Regions from separate parts of the Pseudomonas sp. NPDC087358 genome, predicted to be linked through region 2. Evidence: predicted binding sites of a transcription regulator. Region 2 holds the regulator's gene; the other holds the start of a gene.
The links. The regulator FliA, encoded in region 2, starts transcription of late flagellar genes. The targets are predictions, from matches to a motif close to CTAAAGTTTNNNNNNNNNNNGCCGNTAA.
Positions count from the first base shown of each region.

Region 1: a site for FliA is predicted at 4,789-4,816, ahead of ACI2KS_RS03130 (Maf family protein). Genes of this name have one in related genera too.

Region 1 is NZ_JBJDOA010000001.1:697,136-705,940, reverse strand. Features, by position in the region: gene gatA (Asp-tRNA(Asn)/Glu-tRNA(Gln) amidotransferase subunit GatA) at 1-1,323, opposite strand, end outside; gene gatC (Asp-tRNA(Asn)/Glu-tRNA(Gln) amidotransferase subunit GatC) at 1,339-1,626, opposite strand; gene mreB (rod shape-determining protein MreB) at 1,833-2,870, shown strand; gene mreC (rod shape-determining protein MreC) at 3,108-4,241, shown strand; gene mreD (rod shape-determining protein MreD) at 4,241-4,732, shown strand; gene ACI2KS_RS03130 (Maf family protein) at 5,036-5,647, shown strand; gene rng (ribonuclease G) at 5,644-7,101, shown strand; gene ACI2KS_RS03120 (YhdP family protein) at 7,313-8,805, shown strand, end outside.
Region 2 is NZ_JBJDOA010000003.1:86,457-95,261, forward strand. Features, by position in the region: gene flhA (flagellar biosynthesis protein FlhA) at 1-1,006, shown strand, start outside; gene flhF (flagellar biosynthesis protein FlhF) at 1,018-2,373, shown strand; gene fleN (flagellar synthesis regulator FleN) at 2,493-3,326, shown strand; gene fliA (RNA polymerase sigma factor FliA) at 3,323-4,063, shown strand; gene ACI2KS_RS07270 (chemotaxis response regulator CheY) at 4,321-4,695, shown strand; gene ACI2KS_RS07275 (protein phosphatase CheZ) at 4,715-5,503, shown strand; gene ACI2KS_RS07280 (chemotaxis protein CheA) at 5,634-7,898, shown strand; gene ACI2KS_RS07285 (chemotaxis response regulator protein-glutamate methylesterase) at 8,092-8,805, shown strand, end outside.

The DNA.
Region 1 (8,805 bases), on a different contig from region 2:
ACCAGCTGGCATCGACAGGCCCGGCAGGCCCGCCAGGTTGGCGGTGATGGTGTAGAAGTCTTCCAGATACTCGGCGATCGGGTCGGCATTCTTGGCGCCGATTTTCCAGGCCGGGTTCGGCGTGGTCGGGCCCAGGATCACGTCGACTTCGGTGAAGGCGGTCATGAAATCGTTCTTGATCAGGCGTCGGATCTTCTGCGCTTGCAGGTAGTAGGCGTCGTAGTAACCGGCGGACAGCGCATAGGCGCCGACCATGATCCGGCGTTGCACCTCAGGGCCGAAACCTTCGCCACGGGAGCGCTTGTACAGATCGGTCAGGTCCTTGGGGTTTTCGCAACGGTAGCCGAAGCGCACGCCGTCGAAACGCGACAGGTTGGAAGAAGCCTCGGCCGGGGCGATCACGTAGTAGGCCGGGATCGCGTGCTGCAGGTTTGGCAGGCTGACTTCCTTGACCACCGCGCCGAGCTTTTTCAGCTCCTCGACACTGGCCATGACCAGGTCGGCGATGCGCGGATCGAGACCGGCGCTGAAGTATTCCTTCGGTACGCCGATGCGCAGGCCTTGCAGCGACTGGCCGAGGCTGGCGCTGTAGTCGGGGACCGGCTCGTCGATGCTGGTGGAATCGTTGATGTCGAATCCGGCCATGCCTTGCAGCAGCAAGGCGCAATCTTCGGCGGTGCGCGCCATCGGGCCGGCTTGGTCTAGACTGGACGCATAGGCAATCATGCCCCAACGCGATACGCGACCGTAGGTCGGTTTCAGGCCGGTCAAGTTGGTCAGTGCGGCAGGCTGGCGAATCGAGCCACCGGTATCGGTGCCGGTGGCAGCCGGCAGCAGGCGAGCGGCAACCGCGGCAGCGGAACCACCGGACGAGCCGCCGGGTACATGCTCAAGATTCCACGGGTTTTTCACCGCGCCATAGTGGCTGGATTCGTTGGCCGAACCCATGGCGAACTCGTCCATGTTGGTCTTGCCCAGCGTCACGGTGCCGGCGGCGGCCAGCCTGGCGACGATGGTCGCGTCATACGGCGCCTTGAAGTTGTCGAGCATCTTCGAGGCGCAGCTGGTACGGATGCCCTTGGTGCAGAACAGATCCTTGTGCGCCAGGGGGACGCCGAGCAATGCGCCGGCTTCGCCTGCGGCGCGACGGGCATCGGCAGCCTGGGCCTGAGTGATGGCCAGGTCTTCGGTGACGGAAATGAAGCTGTTGAGCTGCGGGTCCAGCTGGGCGATACGCGCCAGCAGGGTGCGGGTCAATTCTTCGGAAGAAAACTTTTTATCGGCCAGACCGCGAGCGATCTCTGCCATAGTCATTTGATGCATTGCAGGCACATTCCCTTAGTCGATGACTTTCGGAACCAGATACAGGCCGTCTTCGACCGCTGGTGCGATGGCTTGATAGGAATCGCGGTGATTGACCTCGGTGACCGCGTCTTCACGCAGGCGTTGCGAGGCTTCAAGCGGATGCGCAAGGGGTTCGATTGCGGTAGTGTCGACCGCTTGCATCTGGTCGATCAGGCCGAGAATGCTGTTCAATGATTCAGTAGTACGCGGAATATCGGCGTCATTGAGGCCCAGTCGGGCCAGATGAGCGATTTTTTCCACGTCGGAGCGATCAAGCGCCATGGGGTTCTCCAGTGGAATGCGTACGGAATGAGCCGTACGTCAGATTGCGGAACACTACGCCATTTAAACGGTCATAAGGCCGCGAACGTCGAGGGTAGTGCTCGGAAAACCGCCAATTTAGCATATTGGCTCCTTGCCCAAAATCCCTGTCGTTGTTAGAGTTTGCCGCACTTTTTTACCCACGCGTTCCCTAGGGTCCCTTTCCCATGTTCAAGAAACTGCGTGGCATGTTTTCCAGCGATCTTTCCATCGACCTGGGCACTGCCAACACCCTTATTTACGTGCGTGAGCGCGGTATTGTCCTGAACGAGCCATCGGTTGTGGCCATTCGGACCCACGGAAATCAGAAGAGCGTCGTTGCTGTCGGGATGGAAGCCAAGCGCATGCTGGGTCGTACCCCGGGCAACATCGCTGCCATTCGTCCGATGAAAGACGGCGTTATCGCCGATTTCAGCGTGTGCGAAAAAATGCTCCAGTACTTCATCAACAAGGTTCACGAAAACAGCTTCCTGCAGCCAAGCCCTCGCGTTCTGATCTGCGTACCGTGCAAGTCCACTCAGGTTGAGCGTCGCGCCATTCGCGAATCGGCCCTGGGTGCCGGCGCACGTGAAGTATTCCTGATCGAAGAACCCATGGCCGCTGCCATCGGTGCCGGCCTGCCGGTTGAAGAAGCACGCGGGTCGATGGTCGTCGACATCGGTGGTGGTACCACTGAAATCGCCCTGATCTCGCTCAACGGTGTGGTCTACGCCGAATCCGTTCGCGTGGGTGGCGACCGTTTCGACGAAGCGATCATCACTTACGTGCGCCGCAACTACGGTAGCCTGATCGGTGAATCCACCGCAGAGCGCATCAAGCAGGAAATCGGTACGGCCTACCCGGGCGGCGAAGTGCGTGAAGTCGACGTACGCGGCCGTAACCTGGCAGAAGGCGTGCCACGTGCCTTCACCCTGAACTCCAACGAAGTGCTGGAAGCGTTGCAGGAATCCCTGGCAACCATCGTTCAGGCGGTCAAGAGCGCACTGGAACAGTCTCCGCCAGAACTGGCATCGGATATCGCCGAGCGCGGCCTGGTGCTGACCGGTGGTGGCGCGTTGCTGCGTGACCTGGACAAACTGCTGGCCCAGGAGACCGGTCTGCCGGTCATCGTCGCCGAAGACCCGCTGACCTGTGTGGCGCGTGGCGGTGGCCGTGCGCTGGAAATGATGGACAAGCACACCATGGACCTGCTTTCCAGCGAATAAGTCGCCGGAACGCTACCCTGTTGAGCTCGAAGGGCAGCATCGCTCGATGCTGCTCGTGTGTGTCTGATTTGTTGACGTGCTGTCGCAATGTTGCAGGCGCGATGTTACAAATCAGACACGCTGTATTTCCGTCAACCCGCACCAGGCCGGTTTCATGTCGCATGAATAAGCACAGCCAAACACAAGCATCCCTGGAAGGAGCGGCCCATTAAACCGCTTTTCTCAAAGGGCCCGTCGCTGGGCGTTCGTCTGTTGGTGCTGGTCGTCCTGTCCGTGGCCGTCATGGTCGTCGACGCGCGCTTCACTCTGCTCAAGCCGGTGCGCAGCCAGATGTCGCTGGTGTTGATGCAGTCCTACTGGATTGCCGATCTGCCGGAGCGTCTGTATCAGGGCGTCGCCAGCCAGTTCGGCAGCCGCACCGAGCTTGCCGCTGAAAACGAAAAACTCAAGACCGAGAACCTGCTGCTGCAGGGCCGCCTGCAGAAACTGGCGGCCTTGACCGAGCAGAACGTGCGCCTGCGCGAGTTGCTCAACTCCTCGGCGCTGGTCAACGAGAAGGTCGAAGTGGCGGAACTGATCGGCATGGACCCCAATCCCTTCACCCATCGCATCATCATCAACAAGGGTGAGCGCGACGGCGTGGTGCTGGGCCAGCCGGTGCTCGACGCGCGTGGCCTGATGGGCCAGGTGGTCGAGTTGATGCCCTACACCTCCCGGGTGCTGCTGCTGACCGACACCACCCACAGCATTCCGGTGCAGGTCAATCGTAATGGCCTGCGCGCAATTGCCAGCGGCACCGGCAACCCGGAGCGCCTGGAGCTGCGCCATGTGGCCGATACCGCCGACATCAAGGAAGGCGACCTGTTGGTCAGTTCGGGCCTGGGGCAGCGCTTCCCCGCGGGTTATCCGGTGGCGACGGTCAAGGAAGTGATTCACGATTCCGGACAGCCTTTCGCGATCGTTCGCGCCGTGCCGACTGCGGCGCTGAACCGTAGCCGCTACCTGTTGCTGGTGTTCTCCGACGGGCGTTCGCCCGAAGAGCGTGCTGCCGATGCGGCGCAACAGCAGGAATCCCTGGACCGCCAGGCAGCGGACCCATCCGCGGTGCCGTCTGCGACTGTACCGGGCGCCACGCCTGCGGCCACGCCAAACAAACCGGTGGTCCCGGCGACGGTGCCCAAGCCGGCTGCGGCGCATGGCCCATCGACCGCCCCAGCGGCCACTGCCGTCGCTGCGCCGGCGTCGCCTGCGCCCGCTCCCGCCAAGCCTGCAGCGAGCAAACCGGCCGCCAAACCTGCGACAAAGCCGCCAGCGGCCAAACCGGCAACCCCGGCTGCTGCTCCGGCGACGCCGCGCTCGAGGGAAGAATAATGGCTCGTCACGCTCCCGCACGAAACGGCTGGGTGGTCTGGCTGACGTTCGTCATCGGCCTGTTGCTCAGTGTTTCGCCGCTTCCGCAGTTCATGGAAATCTTTCGCCCGCTCTGGCTCGCCTTGCTCTTGGCATTCTGGGCCCTGGCGCTTCCGCACAAGATCGGCATGGTCACCGCCTGGATGTTGGGCCTGGCCGAAGATGTGCTGTATGGGACGCTACTGGGACAGAATGCGTTGATCCTGACGCTGATCACCTTCCTGGTACTGTCGCTGCAGCAGCGCTTGCGCATGTTCCCGATGTGGCAGCAATGCCTGGTGATTCTGGTGATCTTCGGCCTCGCGCAGCTGGTGCAGCTGTGGCTCAGCGCCCTGACCGGCAACCGCCAGCCAACCCTGGCGCTGGTCCTGCCGGCGTTGGTCAGCGCGCTGCTCTGGCCCTGGGTGAGCTACGGCCTGCGTGGCCTGCGCCTGCGCTTGAAGATCAACTGAGGACGCCGCTTGAGCGCGCTTGATTCTGGCCGCAGGCCGTAGGAACGTGGTTTGTCCTGCGATTTGCCGGGAAGCGGCAGTAAACCCTGCAAACGCGGTGTGTCTGACACACCCAAGGTGTCTGGATTCACTGCCGCTGCGCGCCAGATCGCGAGCAAGCTTGCTCCCACGCCCTCCGGGCAGAAGCGAGGTTTGTGTCCGATTTGCCAGCGTGCATGACGTCACAAACAGCTGTCGTCAGAGGAAGAGTCACCCGTTCTAACGCAACGCCTAAGCTTGTGATCAATGACACGGAGACGTCCCATGCCCCAACTTCTTCTCGCCTCCGGTTCCCCTCGCCGTCGTGAGCTGCTGACGCAAATAGGTGTGCCGTTTACCACCCTCAGCGCCGATATCGATGAAACCCCGCTCCAGGGCGAGTCCCCGGCTGCTTATGTCGAGCGGCTTGCTCGCGGCAAGGCCGATGCCGGGCTGCTGCAGCTGGCCAACGATCCCGCTTATCCCACCGCCTGTGTGCTTGGCGCCGACACCGCCGTAGTGCTCGACGGTCGCATCCTGGGCAAACCCGCCGACGAGGCCGAATCCCTGGCCATGCTCGCTGCGTTGTCGAACCGCGAACACGAAGTGCTGACCGCCGTTGCCGTGGTCGATGAGCAGCATTGTGAAACCCGGGTTGTCAGCAGTCGCGTGCGTTTTCGCAGCATCACACCCCAAGAAGCGCAAGCCTACTGGGCCAGTGGCGAACCCTGCGACAAGGCCGGAAGCTACGGCGTTCAGGGACTGGGCGCGGTGTTCGTCGAAAGCCTCAGCGGCAGTTATTCGGCAGTGGTTGGCCTGCCATTGTGCGAAACCGCAGAAATGCTGGCGCGTTTCGGCATACCCTGTTGGCAATGCCTGGAAGGTGACAAGCCATGAGTGAAGAGATTCTGATCAACATCACGCCGATGGAGTCGCGCGTGGCCGTCGTTGAGAACGGGGTTCTGCAAGAGGTGCACGTCGAGCGGACCCAGCGTCGCGGCATCGTTGGCAACATTTACAAAGGCAAGGTCGTGCGCGTGCTGCCCGGCATGCAGGCGGCATTCATCGACATCGGTCTGGATCGCGCAGCGTTCATTCACGCCTCGGAAATTTCCATGCGTGAAGGCCCGGCGGTGGAAACCATCAGCTCGCTGGTCCATGAAGGCCAGAGCCTGGTGGTGCAGGTCACCAAAGACCCGATCGGCAGCAAGGGCGCGCGCCTGACCACTCAGTTGTCCATTCCTTCGCGCTATCTGGTGTACATGCCGCGCACCGCCCATGTCGGCATCTCGCTGAAGATCGAGGACGAAGCCGAGCGCGAGCGCCTCAAGCAGGTGGTCAGCGATTGCGTGGCCAAGGAAGGGATCAAGGAGAAGGGCGGTTTTATCCTGCGCACCGCAGCCGAAGGCGCCGGGGCCGATGAAATCATGATGGACATCCGCTACCTGCGCCGCTTGTGGGACCAGATCGGTGAGCAGATCAAGACCATCAGCCCTGCCAGCGTGATCTACGAAGACCTGGGCCTGGCCTTGCGTACCTTGCGCGACCTGGTCAGCCCGAAGATCGAGAAGATCCGCATCGACTCCAGGGAAACCTTTCAGAAGACTACTCAGTTCGTCGCCGAGCTGATGCCGGAAATCGCCGATCGCCTGGAGCATTACCCAGGCGAGCGGCCGATTTTCGACCTGTATGGCGTCGAGGACGAAATCCAGCGCGCGCTGGAGCGCAAGGTGCCGCTCAAGTCCGGCGGCTATCTGGTGATCGACCCGGCGGAGGCGATGACCACCATCGACGTCAACACCGGCGCCTTCGTCGGTCATCGCAATCTCGAAGAAACCATCTTCAAGACCAATCTGGAAGCGGCCACCGCCATTGCCCGGCAGATGCGCCTGCGTAATCTGGGCGGGATCATCATCATCGACTTCATCGACATGGAAGACGGTGAACATCAACGGCAGGTCCTGCGCACGCTGGAGAAGCAGCTGGAGCGCGACCACGCCAAGACCAACATCATCGGCATCACCGAGCTTGGGCTGGTGCAAATGACCCGCAAGCGCACCCGTGAAAGCCTGGAGCAGGTGTTGTGCGAGCCATGCAGCAGTTGCCAGGGTCGCGGCAAACTGAAAACCCCGGAAACCATCTGTTACGAGATCTTCCGCGAGATTCTGCGTGAAGCCCGCGCTTATCAGGCGGTGGGCTACAGGGTGTTGGCCAACCAGAAAGTGGTCGATCGCCTGCTCGATGAAGAGTCGGGCAACGTCGCGGAGCTGGAAGCCTTCATCGGCAGGACCATTCGTTTTCAGGTCGAAACCATGTATTCCCAGGAACAATACGACGTTGTGCTGCTCTGAGTGTGCTTGATCGCGACTCTGTAAGCTCCAGGGCGCCGTGCAGACCACTGCGCGGTTGCCCGAATCAGAAAAACCGAGCCCCACGGGCCGATGGCAGGGATGCCCTTCAAAGAGAACTATGCGTGGCGAATGAGCACCTCCCGGTCGTAAAACCACCTGCACCCTCGAGCCGGTCGCCATGGGCAGCGTCAGCACACGGAGGCTCGGCGCCATGCAGCCTCTGACGCGTTTGCTGGCGGCCCTGACCCGTTGGGGCTTGAGTCTGTGCGCGCTGGTCGTGGTGCTGGTGGCCTTATACGTCAGCGTGGGCCGTCAATTGGTGCCGATGGTCGCCGAGTACCGCGCCGACGTCGAGGTCAAGGCTCAGGCGGCCGTGGGCATGCCGGTCAGCATTGGACGTCTTGAGGGCAGCTGGAGCGGTTTCGCGCCGGTCTTCGTAGCGCGTGACGTGATGGTCGGCCAGGGCACCGCCTCGGTCCGACTTGATCATGTGCGAGCGGTGCCTGATCTGTGGGCCAGCATCAAGGCACGACAGGTGCGTATCGCCCGGCTTGAACTTGACGGCCTGCAGTTCGGGCTCAAGGAGGACAAGGACGGGCACTGGGCGATTCAGGGCTTGCCGGTGCAGGAGGACAAGCCGTTCGATCCCGAGCAGGTACTGACCCAGATGCAGATGATCTCGCAGCTGTCGCTGTTTGACAGCCAAATCACCCTGCAGCCTTACGAACAGGCGCCGCTGACCCTGACCTACGTCAGCCTGACCCTCCAGACCGGGCGCTTTCATCAGCGTCTGGATGCCCGCGTGACCTTGCCCGACGGTCAGCCGCTGTCGCTCAACATCCGTTCCAGAATGCAAGCCAGCGCCTGGCGCGATGCCGCCGCCGAGGCGTATCTGAGCCTGCCGCAAAGCGACTGGTCGCACTGGTTGCCGAAAAGCCTGACCGGCGGCTGGAAAATCAATAACCTCAAGGCCGGCGGCGAGTTCTGGCTGACTTGGGGCAAAGGCACTCTGCAAACCGCCGTCGCCCGGCTCAATGCGCCGCAGTTCAAAGGCGCCTACGCCGACCGCAAAGCGTCGAAAATCGACAATCTGGCGCTCAATGCCTGGTTTGAACGTGACGACAACGGCTTCACCCTGGCCCTGGACTCACTGGCGATGGACATTGCCAAAAAGCGCTGGGAAAGCCGCATTCAGCTCAAGCAGACCGCTGCCACCTCCGACAGCCAGGCGCTGTGGCATGTTCAGGCTGACCGGCTGGACCTGACGCCCGTCACACCGCTGCTCGACTCCCTGGCGCCGCTGCCCGATAACCTGATGGCCGTGCTCGATCATCTGAAGGTCACCGGTAGCCTGCGCAACGTGCTGCTCGATTACCGGCCACAGGCCGAAGGCGCGAAAAAACTCAGTTTTGCCGCCAATCTGGACAAGGTCGGCTTCGATGCCTATCACGGCGCGCCTGCCGCCGGTAACGTCAGCGGCGCCATCAGCGGTGATCTGGGGCAGGGCGAGCTGCGCCTGAACACCGACGATTTCATGCTGCATCTGGACCCGATCTTCAAGAACCCGTGGAACTATCGCCACGCCGAAGCGCGTCTGACCTGGGCGCTGGACGATCAAGTGTTCACCCTCATTGCGCCGTACATCAAGGTAGTGGGCGATGAAGGCAAGATCGCCAGCGACTTCCTGATCCGCCTGCATTTGGA
Region 2 (8,805 bases):
AGTGGGCTATCGCCTGATTCCGCTGGTGGACCGCAATCAGGGTGGTCAGTTGCTCGCACGGATCAAGGGTGTGCGCAAGAAGCTGTCCCAGGAACTGGGTTTCCTGATGCCGACCGTGCATATTCGCGACAACCTGGATCTGGCGCCCAGCGCCTATCGCCTGACCCTGATGGGCGTGACCCTGGCCGAAGCCGAGATCTACCCGGACCGCGAGCTTGCGATCAACCCCGGTCAGGTCTTTGGCAGCCTCAACGGCATTACTGCCAAAGACCCGGCATTTGGTCTTGAGGCGGTCTGGATCGAGATCAGCCAGCGTGCGCAAGCGCAATCGCTGGGCTATACCGTGGTGGATGCCAGCACGGTAGTGGCAACTCACTTGAACCAGATTCTCTACAAACACTCTCATGAGTTGATCGGGCATGAAGAAGTCCAGCAACTGATGACGCTGCTGGCCAAGAGCTCGCCAAAGCTTGCTGAAGAGCTGGTGCCAGGTGTGCTCTCGCTGTCGGCGTTGCTCAAGGTGCTGCAGGCGCTGTTGGCCGAACAGGTGCCGGTGCGCGATATCCGCAGCATTGCCGAGGCGATCGCCAACAACGCTGCACGGAGTCAAGATACCGCCGCGCTGGTGGCTGCCGTACGGGTCGGATTGTCCCGTGCAATCGTGCAAAGCATTGTCGGCATTGAGCCGGAGCTGCCTGTTATCACGCTAGAGCCAAGGTTGGAACAGATTTTGCTCAATAGTCTGCAGAAGGCAGGACAGGGTCAGGAAGAAGGCGTTCTACTCGAACCGAGCATGGCTGAGAAACTTCAGCGCTCGTTGATCGAAGCGGCGCAGCGTCAGGAGATGCAGGGTCAGCCGGTAATTTTGTTGGTCGCAGGTCCGGTTCGGGCCATGTTGTCCCGCTTTGGACGCCTGGCTGTACCGAATATGCATGTATTGGCTTACCAGGAAATTCCTGACAATAAGCAAGTCACCATCGTAGCGACTGTCGGGCCGAACGGCTGAGGTAGTGAGTCATGCAAGTTAAGCGTTTTTTCGCCGCCGATATGCGACAAGCCATGAAACTGGTTCGTGATGAGCTGGGCGCGGAAGCGGCCATCATCGGCAACCGGCGGATCGCCGGCGGTGTGGAACTGACTGCCGCGCTGGACTACAAATTGTCCGCGCTGGCCCCGCGCGTGCCGAACATCGAGCTTGAAGACGAGCTGCGCAAGACCCAGTCACGCATCGTCACCGCACAGGCCGAGCTGACCCATCGCAGCGAAGTCGACACTGTGGCCAACCGTCAGCTGTTCACCGGCGTTGCGATGGACGACAGCAAGCAGATCGAGCCGACGCTGGACGAACCGTTCCGCCCCTCGATCCACGCCGCCATCGCCGCGGACCGTGCCGAGCGCGCCGAGCGTGCAGCCGCCGATCCGGGTGTCAGCCAGCGTGCCTACGACTCGATGCGTTCGGAATTGAATGGCCTGCGTGAACTGCTGGAAGTCCAGCTGGGTTCGCTGGCCTGGAATCAACTGCAAGGCAGCCGTCCGCAACAGGCCAACCTGTGGCGCCGCCTGCAACGCGTCGGCTTGTCCGGCCCGCTGTCGCGCGATCTGCTGGCGATGGTGCCGGAGACCGACGACCAGCCTCACGCCTGGCGTATGTTGCTGGCGCATCTGGCGCGCATGATCGCAACGCCGGACGTCGAGCCACTGGAGGAGGGCGGTGTGATCGCCATGGTCGGTCCTGCCGGTATGGGCAAGACCACCACGCTGGCCAAGCTTGCCGCCCGCTATGTGCTCAAATACGGCGCGCAAAACATCGCGCTGGTGAGCATGGACAGCTTCCGGATCGGTGCTCAGGAGCAACTCAAGACACTGGGGCGTATCCTCAATGTGCCGGTGACGCATGTCGATCCGGGGCAGTCCCTGGCGCAGGCGCTGGAGCCATTGCTGCGCAAGCGCGTGGTGCTGATCGATACCGCAGGCCTTCAGGCCAGCGATCCGGCACTGCGTTTGCAACTGGAAAGCCTGGCCGGTCGCGGCATCAAGGCGCGCAATTACCTGGTGTTGGCCACGACCAGTCAGAAACAGGTGCTGTCGGCGGCCTATCACAGTTACAAGCGTTGCGGTCTGGCCGGGTGCATCCTGACCAAGCTGGACGAAACCGCAAGCCTGGGCGAAGTGCTGAGCCTTGCGGTGACACACGAATTACCTGTGGCCTATCTGACTGATGGCCCACGGATACCCGATGATCTGCATCTGCCGCGTCGACACCAGCTCGTAAGCCGAGCCGTGAGTGTGCAGATGCAGGAGGAGCCTAGCGAGGAAGCGATGGCGGACATGTTTGCGGATCTTTATCACAGCCCCGGCAAGCGTGCGGGCTAGGTTAAGGAAAATGACAGTGGAATATACCTGCATCGGTGGTCTGCCACGCATTGTTCACACAGTGAACGTGCAGCCCGAAATGTGGCTTGGGTCTGAGCAAGACAAGGTAAAAAATTAACATGGGCAGCATGCATCCCGTACAGGTTATCGCGGTCACCGGTGGCAAAGGTGGCGTAGGCAAGACCAACGTGTCAGTGAACCTCTCGCTGGCCCTGGCCGAGCTTGGGCGTCGCGTCATGTTGCTGGACGCCGATCTGGGTCTGGCCAATGTCGACGTACTGCTGGGGCTGACCCCCAAACGCACCCTGGCGGACGTCATCGAGGGTCGCTGCGAGCTGCGCGATGTCCTGTTGCAGGGGCCGGGCGGCGTGCGCATCGTACCGGCGGCTTCCGGCACCCAGAGCATGGTTCACCTGACCCCGGCGCAGCACGCAGGCTTGATTCAGGCGTTCAGCGACATCGGCGACAACCTGGATGTGCTGGTGATCGACACCGCTGCCGGGATCGGCGAGTCGGTGGTCAGTTTCGTCCGCGCCGCCCAGGAAGTGTTGCTGGTGGTGTGCGACGAGCCGACCTCGATTACCGACGCCTATGCCTTGATCAAGCTGCTCAACCGCGACTACGGCATGAACCGCTTCCGGGTGCTGGCCAACATGGCACAGAGCCCGCAGGAAGGGCGCAACCTGTTCGCCAAGCTGACCAAGGTCACTGACCGGTTCCTCGACGTGGCCCTGCAATACGTAGGCGCCGTGCCGTATGACGAATGCGTGCGCAAGGCTGTGCAGAAGCAGCGTGCGGTGTATGAAGCGTTTCCCCGTTCCAAATGCGCGCTGGCGTTCAAGGCCATTGCGCAGAAGGTCGATACCTGGCCACTTCCGGCGAACCCGCGTGGTCATCTTGAATTTTTCGTTGAACGCCTGGTTCATCAGACCAGCGCAGGGCCAGTGTCATGACAGCAAGCGGCTATCGCATGTACAGCAAATCATCCAAAGATTCCCAGTATGAGCTGATCGAGCGTTATGCCCCTTTGGTCAAGCGCATCGCTTACCATTTGCTGGCGCGTTTGCCGGCGAGTGTGCAGGTCGAAGATCTGATTCAGGCCGGGATGATCGGCCTGCTTGAAGTGTCGACCAAATACGATTCCACCAAGGGTGCGAGTTTCGAGACCTACGCGGGTATTCGTATCCGCGGCGCAATGCTCGATGAAGTGCGCAAGGGGGACTGGGCACCGCGCTCGGTTCACCGCAACACACGCATGGTCAGCGACGCGATTCGTGCAATTGAAGCAAAAACCGGCCGCGACGCTAAAGATCACGAGGTTGCTGCCGAACTTCAATTGAGTCTCGATGATTATTACGGGATTTTGAACGATACCTTGGGCAGTCGCCTGTTCAGCTTCGACGATCTGTTGCAGGACGGCGAGCATGAGGGACTGCACGAGGACGGCGCGAGCCAGTCGCTCGAACCGTCACGTGATCTGGAAGACGAGCGCTTCCAGAGCGCATTGGCGGACGCCATTGCCAACCTGCCCGAGCGTGAACGCCTGGTGCTGGCGCTGTACTACGACGAAGAGCTCAACCTCAAGGAAATCGGTGAGGTCCTGGGTGTCAGCGAGTCGCGGGTCAGCCAGCTGCACAGCCAGTGTGCCGCACGCCTGCGGGGACGGTTGGGAGAGTGGCGGGCGCGTTGATGCATCGGGCGCAGACCGTGGTGTCTGCGTGCTGGATGCAAGACCGGCTTGCAAGATGTGTGGGAACGCAAAAGTGACAAGGCAGGAGCCGGTCGAATCAGGTCTTCAACAGGTCCGGTTCCGCTGTGCTCATGCCCGGTTTCTTCGAAAGACCCCCTCGTTTTCGTGTAACCGGTGTGTTGTGCCGGTATTGATTGAACGCGCGTCCAGGTGCTGGGCGCGTTAAAGACTGCTTGGAGGTCGAATTGGACAAGAACATGAAAATCCTCATCGTTGATGACTTCTCAACGATGCGGCGGATCATAAAAAACCTGTTGCGTGACCTTGGGTTCACCAACACGGCCGAAGCGGATGACGGTACCACCGCATTGCCGATGCTGCAGAGCGGCGCTTTTGACTTTCTGGTGACTGACTGGAACATGCCTGGCATGTCTGGCATCGACCTGCTGCGTCAGGTGCGTGCCGACGAGCGTCTGCGCAGCCTGCCGGTGCTGATGGTGACCGCCGAAGCCAAGCGCGAGCAGATCATCGAAGCAGCTCAGGCCGGCGTTAACGGCTACGTGGTGAAGCCTTTCACCGCCCAGGTGCTCAAAGAGAAGATCGAGAAGATATTCGAGCGCGTCAATAGCTGATGTCCGCTGCGAGGGCGCTATGGATTCCAAAGATTCGACGATGGGTGACTTTGAGTCGACCCTGAAGAAACACGCGCAAGAACTGGTCGACAGCCTCGAAAAAGGCAAGTTCGGCGAGGCCGTGCAACTTATCCATGAGCTCAATCAGACCCGCGATCGCGGCCTGTATCAGGAAGTTGGCAAGCTGACGCGTGAACTGCACAGTGCGATCGTCAATTTTCAGATTGACCCGCACATGCCGCAAGCCGAAGAAGTGTCCCAGATCACCGATGCCACCGAGCGCCTGTCGTATGTTGTCAGGCTGACGGAGGGTGCGGCCAACCGCACGATGGATCTGGTGGAACAGAGCACGCCGCTGATGAACGGCCTGAGCGCCGACGCCAAGGCGCTAAGCGTCGATTGGGGTCGCTTCATGCGTCGCGAGATCGGTGCCGAAGAGTTCCGGGACCTGGCTCGTCGCGTCGATGGTTTTCTGACGCGCAGCGAAAAAGAGACCCATGAGGTCGCCAGCCACCTGAACGACATTCTGTTGGCTCAGGATTACCAGGACCTTACCGGTCAGGTGATCAAGCGCGTGACCACACTGGTGACCGAAGTCGAAAGCAACCTGCTCAAGCTGGTGCTGATGGCAAGCCAGGTGGATCGCTTCGCCGGGATCGAGCACGACCAGGAACTGTTCCGTAAGCAGAAAGAAGAAGAAAAACTTCATTCCAAGGGTGAAGGTCCGCAGATTCATGCCGATAAACGTGAAGACGTCGTATCCGGTCAGGATGATGTAGACGATCTGCTATCGAGCCTTGGCTTCTAGATTCTAGATACTGAGTTCTATGTGAAAGTGGCTGTGGGTCTGGCGTGCGAATGCTTCGACGAAGGCAATGCGCGCAGACCCTTGCACAGCCCCTGGATCGGTTTGACGGTTAATTTTAGGAGCACCCCCAATGAGCTTCGGCGCCGATGAAGAAATCCTTCAGGATTTTCTGGTAGAGGCCGGCGAGATTCTGGAGCAGTTGTCCGAGCAACTGGTCGAGCTGGAAAGCCGACCGGATGATGCGGACCTGCTCAATGCAATTTTTCGCGGTTTTCACACTGTAAAAGGGGGCGCCGGCTTCCTCCAGCTCAACGAGCTGGTTGAATGCTGCCACATCGCCGAGAACGTGTTCGACATCCTGCGCAAAGGTGAGCGCCGGGTCGATGCCGAACTCATGGACGTTGTGCTCGAAGCGCTGGACACCGTCAACAGCATGTTCGGTCAGGTCCGTGAACGCACGGACGTCACCCCGGCCACGGCCGAGTTGCTCGCAGCGCTGTCGCGGTTGGCCGAGCCTGCGTCGGCTGATGAAGTGGCGGCTGAACCAGCAGCGCTCGTCGAGGCCGTCGCCGAGGCGCCGTCCGAAGACATCACCGACCTGGAATTCGAACAACTGCTCGATTCGCTCAACGCGGTCAAGGCCCAGGCAGCCGGTGCTGCTGCGCCCGCCGCCGTGTCCACGCCAGCGCCAGCTGCAGCGCCGGCCAGCGATGACATCACCGATGCCGAATTTGAATCGTTGCTCGATCAATTGCATGGCAAAGGTCAGTTCGCGGTCGATGCCGTGGCGCCTGTGGTGCCGGCGACAGCCGCTGCGCCTGCGGCCAGCGACGAGATCACCGATGACGAATTCGAAGCGCTGCTCGATCAGCTGCACGGCAAGGGTTCATTCTCGCCTGAAGGCAGTGCCGCCCCGGTCGCCGCTGCACCCGCACCTGCCGCTGCGCCAAAAGCCGCAGCTTCGGATGAAATCACCGACAACGAATTTGAAGATCTGCTTGACCAGTTGCACGGCAAAGGCAAGTTCGAGCCGGCGGTAGCCGCCAGTGCTGCGACTGCCGCGGCGCCGGCCAAGAAGGCCGAGGCGGTCACGCCTCAGGCAGCGAAAGTCGAGCCTGCCAAGGCCCCTGCTGCGTCCGCACCTGCTGCGGCACCGGCCAAGGCCGCTCCGGCTCCGGCCGTTGCCCGCGCCCCTGCTGCGGCGGGCGAAAAGGCACCGACCGAGGCCGAAACCACCGTACGGGTCGACACCGCGCGGCTGGACGAAATCATGAACATGGTCGGCGAACTGGTGCTGGTGCGTAACCGTCTGGTGCGCCTGGGTGCCAACAGCGCTGACGAGGCCATGTCCAAGGCCGTGTCCAACCTGGATGTGGTGACCGCCGACCTGCAGACCGCGGTGATGAAAACCCGCATGCAGCCGATCAAGAAGGTCTTCGGTCGCTTCCCGCGACTGGTCCGCGATCTGGCGCGTCAACTCAAGAAAGAAATCAACCTTGAACTGGTCGGTGAAGAAACCGACCTGGACAAGAACCTGGTCGAGGCCCTGGCCGACCCGTTGGTGCACTTGGTGCGCAACGCGGTGGACCACGGCATCGAATCGCCGGAAGAGCGCGAAGCCTCGGGCAAGGCCCGTGGCGGGCGCGTGGTGTTGTCGGCCGAGCAGGAAGGCGATCACATCCTGCTGTCGATTTCCGATGACGGCAAAGGCATGGACCCAGCGGTCCTGCGTGCCATCGCGGTCAAGCGGGGGGTCATGGACAAGGACGCCGCCGACCGTCTGAGCGACAGCGATTGCTACAACCTGATCTTCGCCCCGGGGTTCTCGACCAAGACCGAGATTTCCGATGTGTCGGGCCGTGGCGTGGGCATGGACGTGGTGAAAACCAAGATCGCCCAGCTCAACGGCTCGATCAACATCTACTCGACCAAGGGCCAGGGCTCGAAGATCGTCATCAAGGTCCCGTTGACCCTGGCGATCATGCCGACCCTGATGGTGATGCTGGGCAACCAGGCGTTCGCCTTCCCGCTGGTCAACGTCAACGAGATCTTCCACCTGGACCTGTCGACCACCAACGTCGTCGATGGTCAGGAAGTGGTGATCGTGCGCGACAAGGCGCTGCCGCTGTTCTACCTCAAGCGCTGGCTGGTCAGTTCGGCCGTTCACGAGGAGCAGCGTGAAGGCCATGTGGTGATCCTGTCGGTTGGCACCCAGCGCATCGGCTTCGTCGTCGATCAACTGGTGGGCCAGGAAGAGGTGGTCATCAAACCGCTGGGCAAGATGTTGCAAGGCACGCCAGGCATGTCCGGCGCCACCATTACCGGTGACGGCCGCATCGCGCTGATTCTCGATGTGCCGAGCATGCTCAAGCGTTACGCCGCACGGCGTATTTGATGTCAACGAGCGCGCTGGCTGCCACGGCGCCACGTGATCTGTAGCAGCGCGGCTTGCCGGCGGCGACGTCGGCAAGATCGCTACCGCCGGCATGCCGGACTGCTACAAGAGCGGCACCGTGTTTTGACACTCATTGTGTCAAGTCTGATGAAGTGGGCTACGGGCGTGACCCGTTTCGCCCAATGGAGTGTTTATGGCAGTCAAGGTTCTGGTGGTAGACGATTCGGGCTTTTTCCGCCGGCGCGTCTCGGAAATTCTTTCCTCTGACACAACGATTCAAGTGGTCGGTACCGCCACCAATGGCAAGGAAGCGATCGAGCAGGCCTTGGCCCTCAAGCCCGACGTGATCACCATGGACTACGAAATGCCGATGATGGATGGCATCACCGCCGTTCGTCACATCATGCAGCGTTGCCCGACACCGGTCCTGATGTTCTCCTCGCTGACCCACGAAGGCGCCCGGGTGACCCTGGATGCGCTGGATGCCGGCGCGGTCGATTACCTGCCCAAGAATTTCGAAGACATCTCGCGCAATCCCGAGAAGGTCAAGCAGATGCTGTGCGAGAAAGTGCACACCATCTCGCGCAGCAACCGGCGCTTCAGTGGCTACGGCAGCACGCCGGCAAGTGCGCCTGCGACGGCGGCCCCGGCTGCCACCGCCCTGCGCGGCACTGCGACCACCAGCGGTGCGCCGACGGCCAGCAGTGCTGCGCGTCCTGCCCCTGCGCCCGTGCGCCCGGCTGCCTCGACTCATGGGGCGGCGCACCACGCACCGAACTCACCTGCGCCCAAGCGCAAGGCCTACAAGCTGGTGGCGATCGGTACATCCACGGGCGGTCCGGTTGCCTTGCAGCGCGTCCTGACTCAATTGCCGGCCAATTTTCCGGCGCCCATCGTATTGATCCAG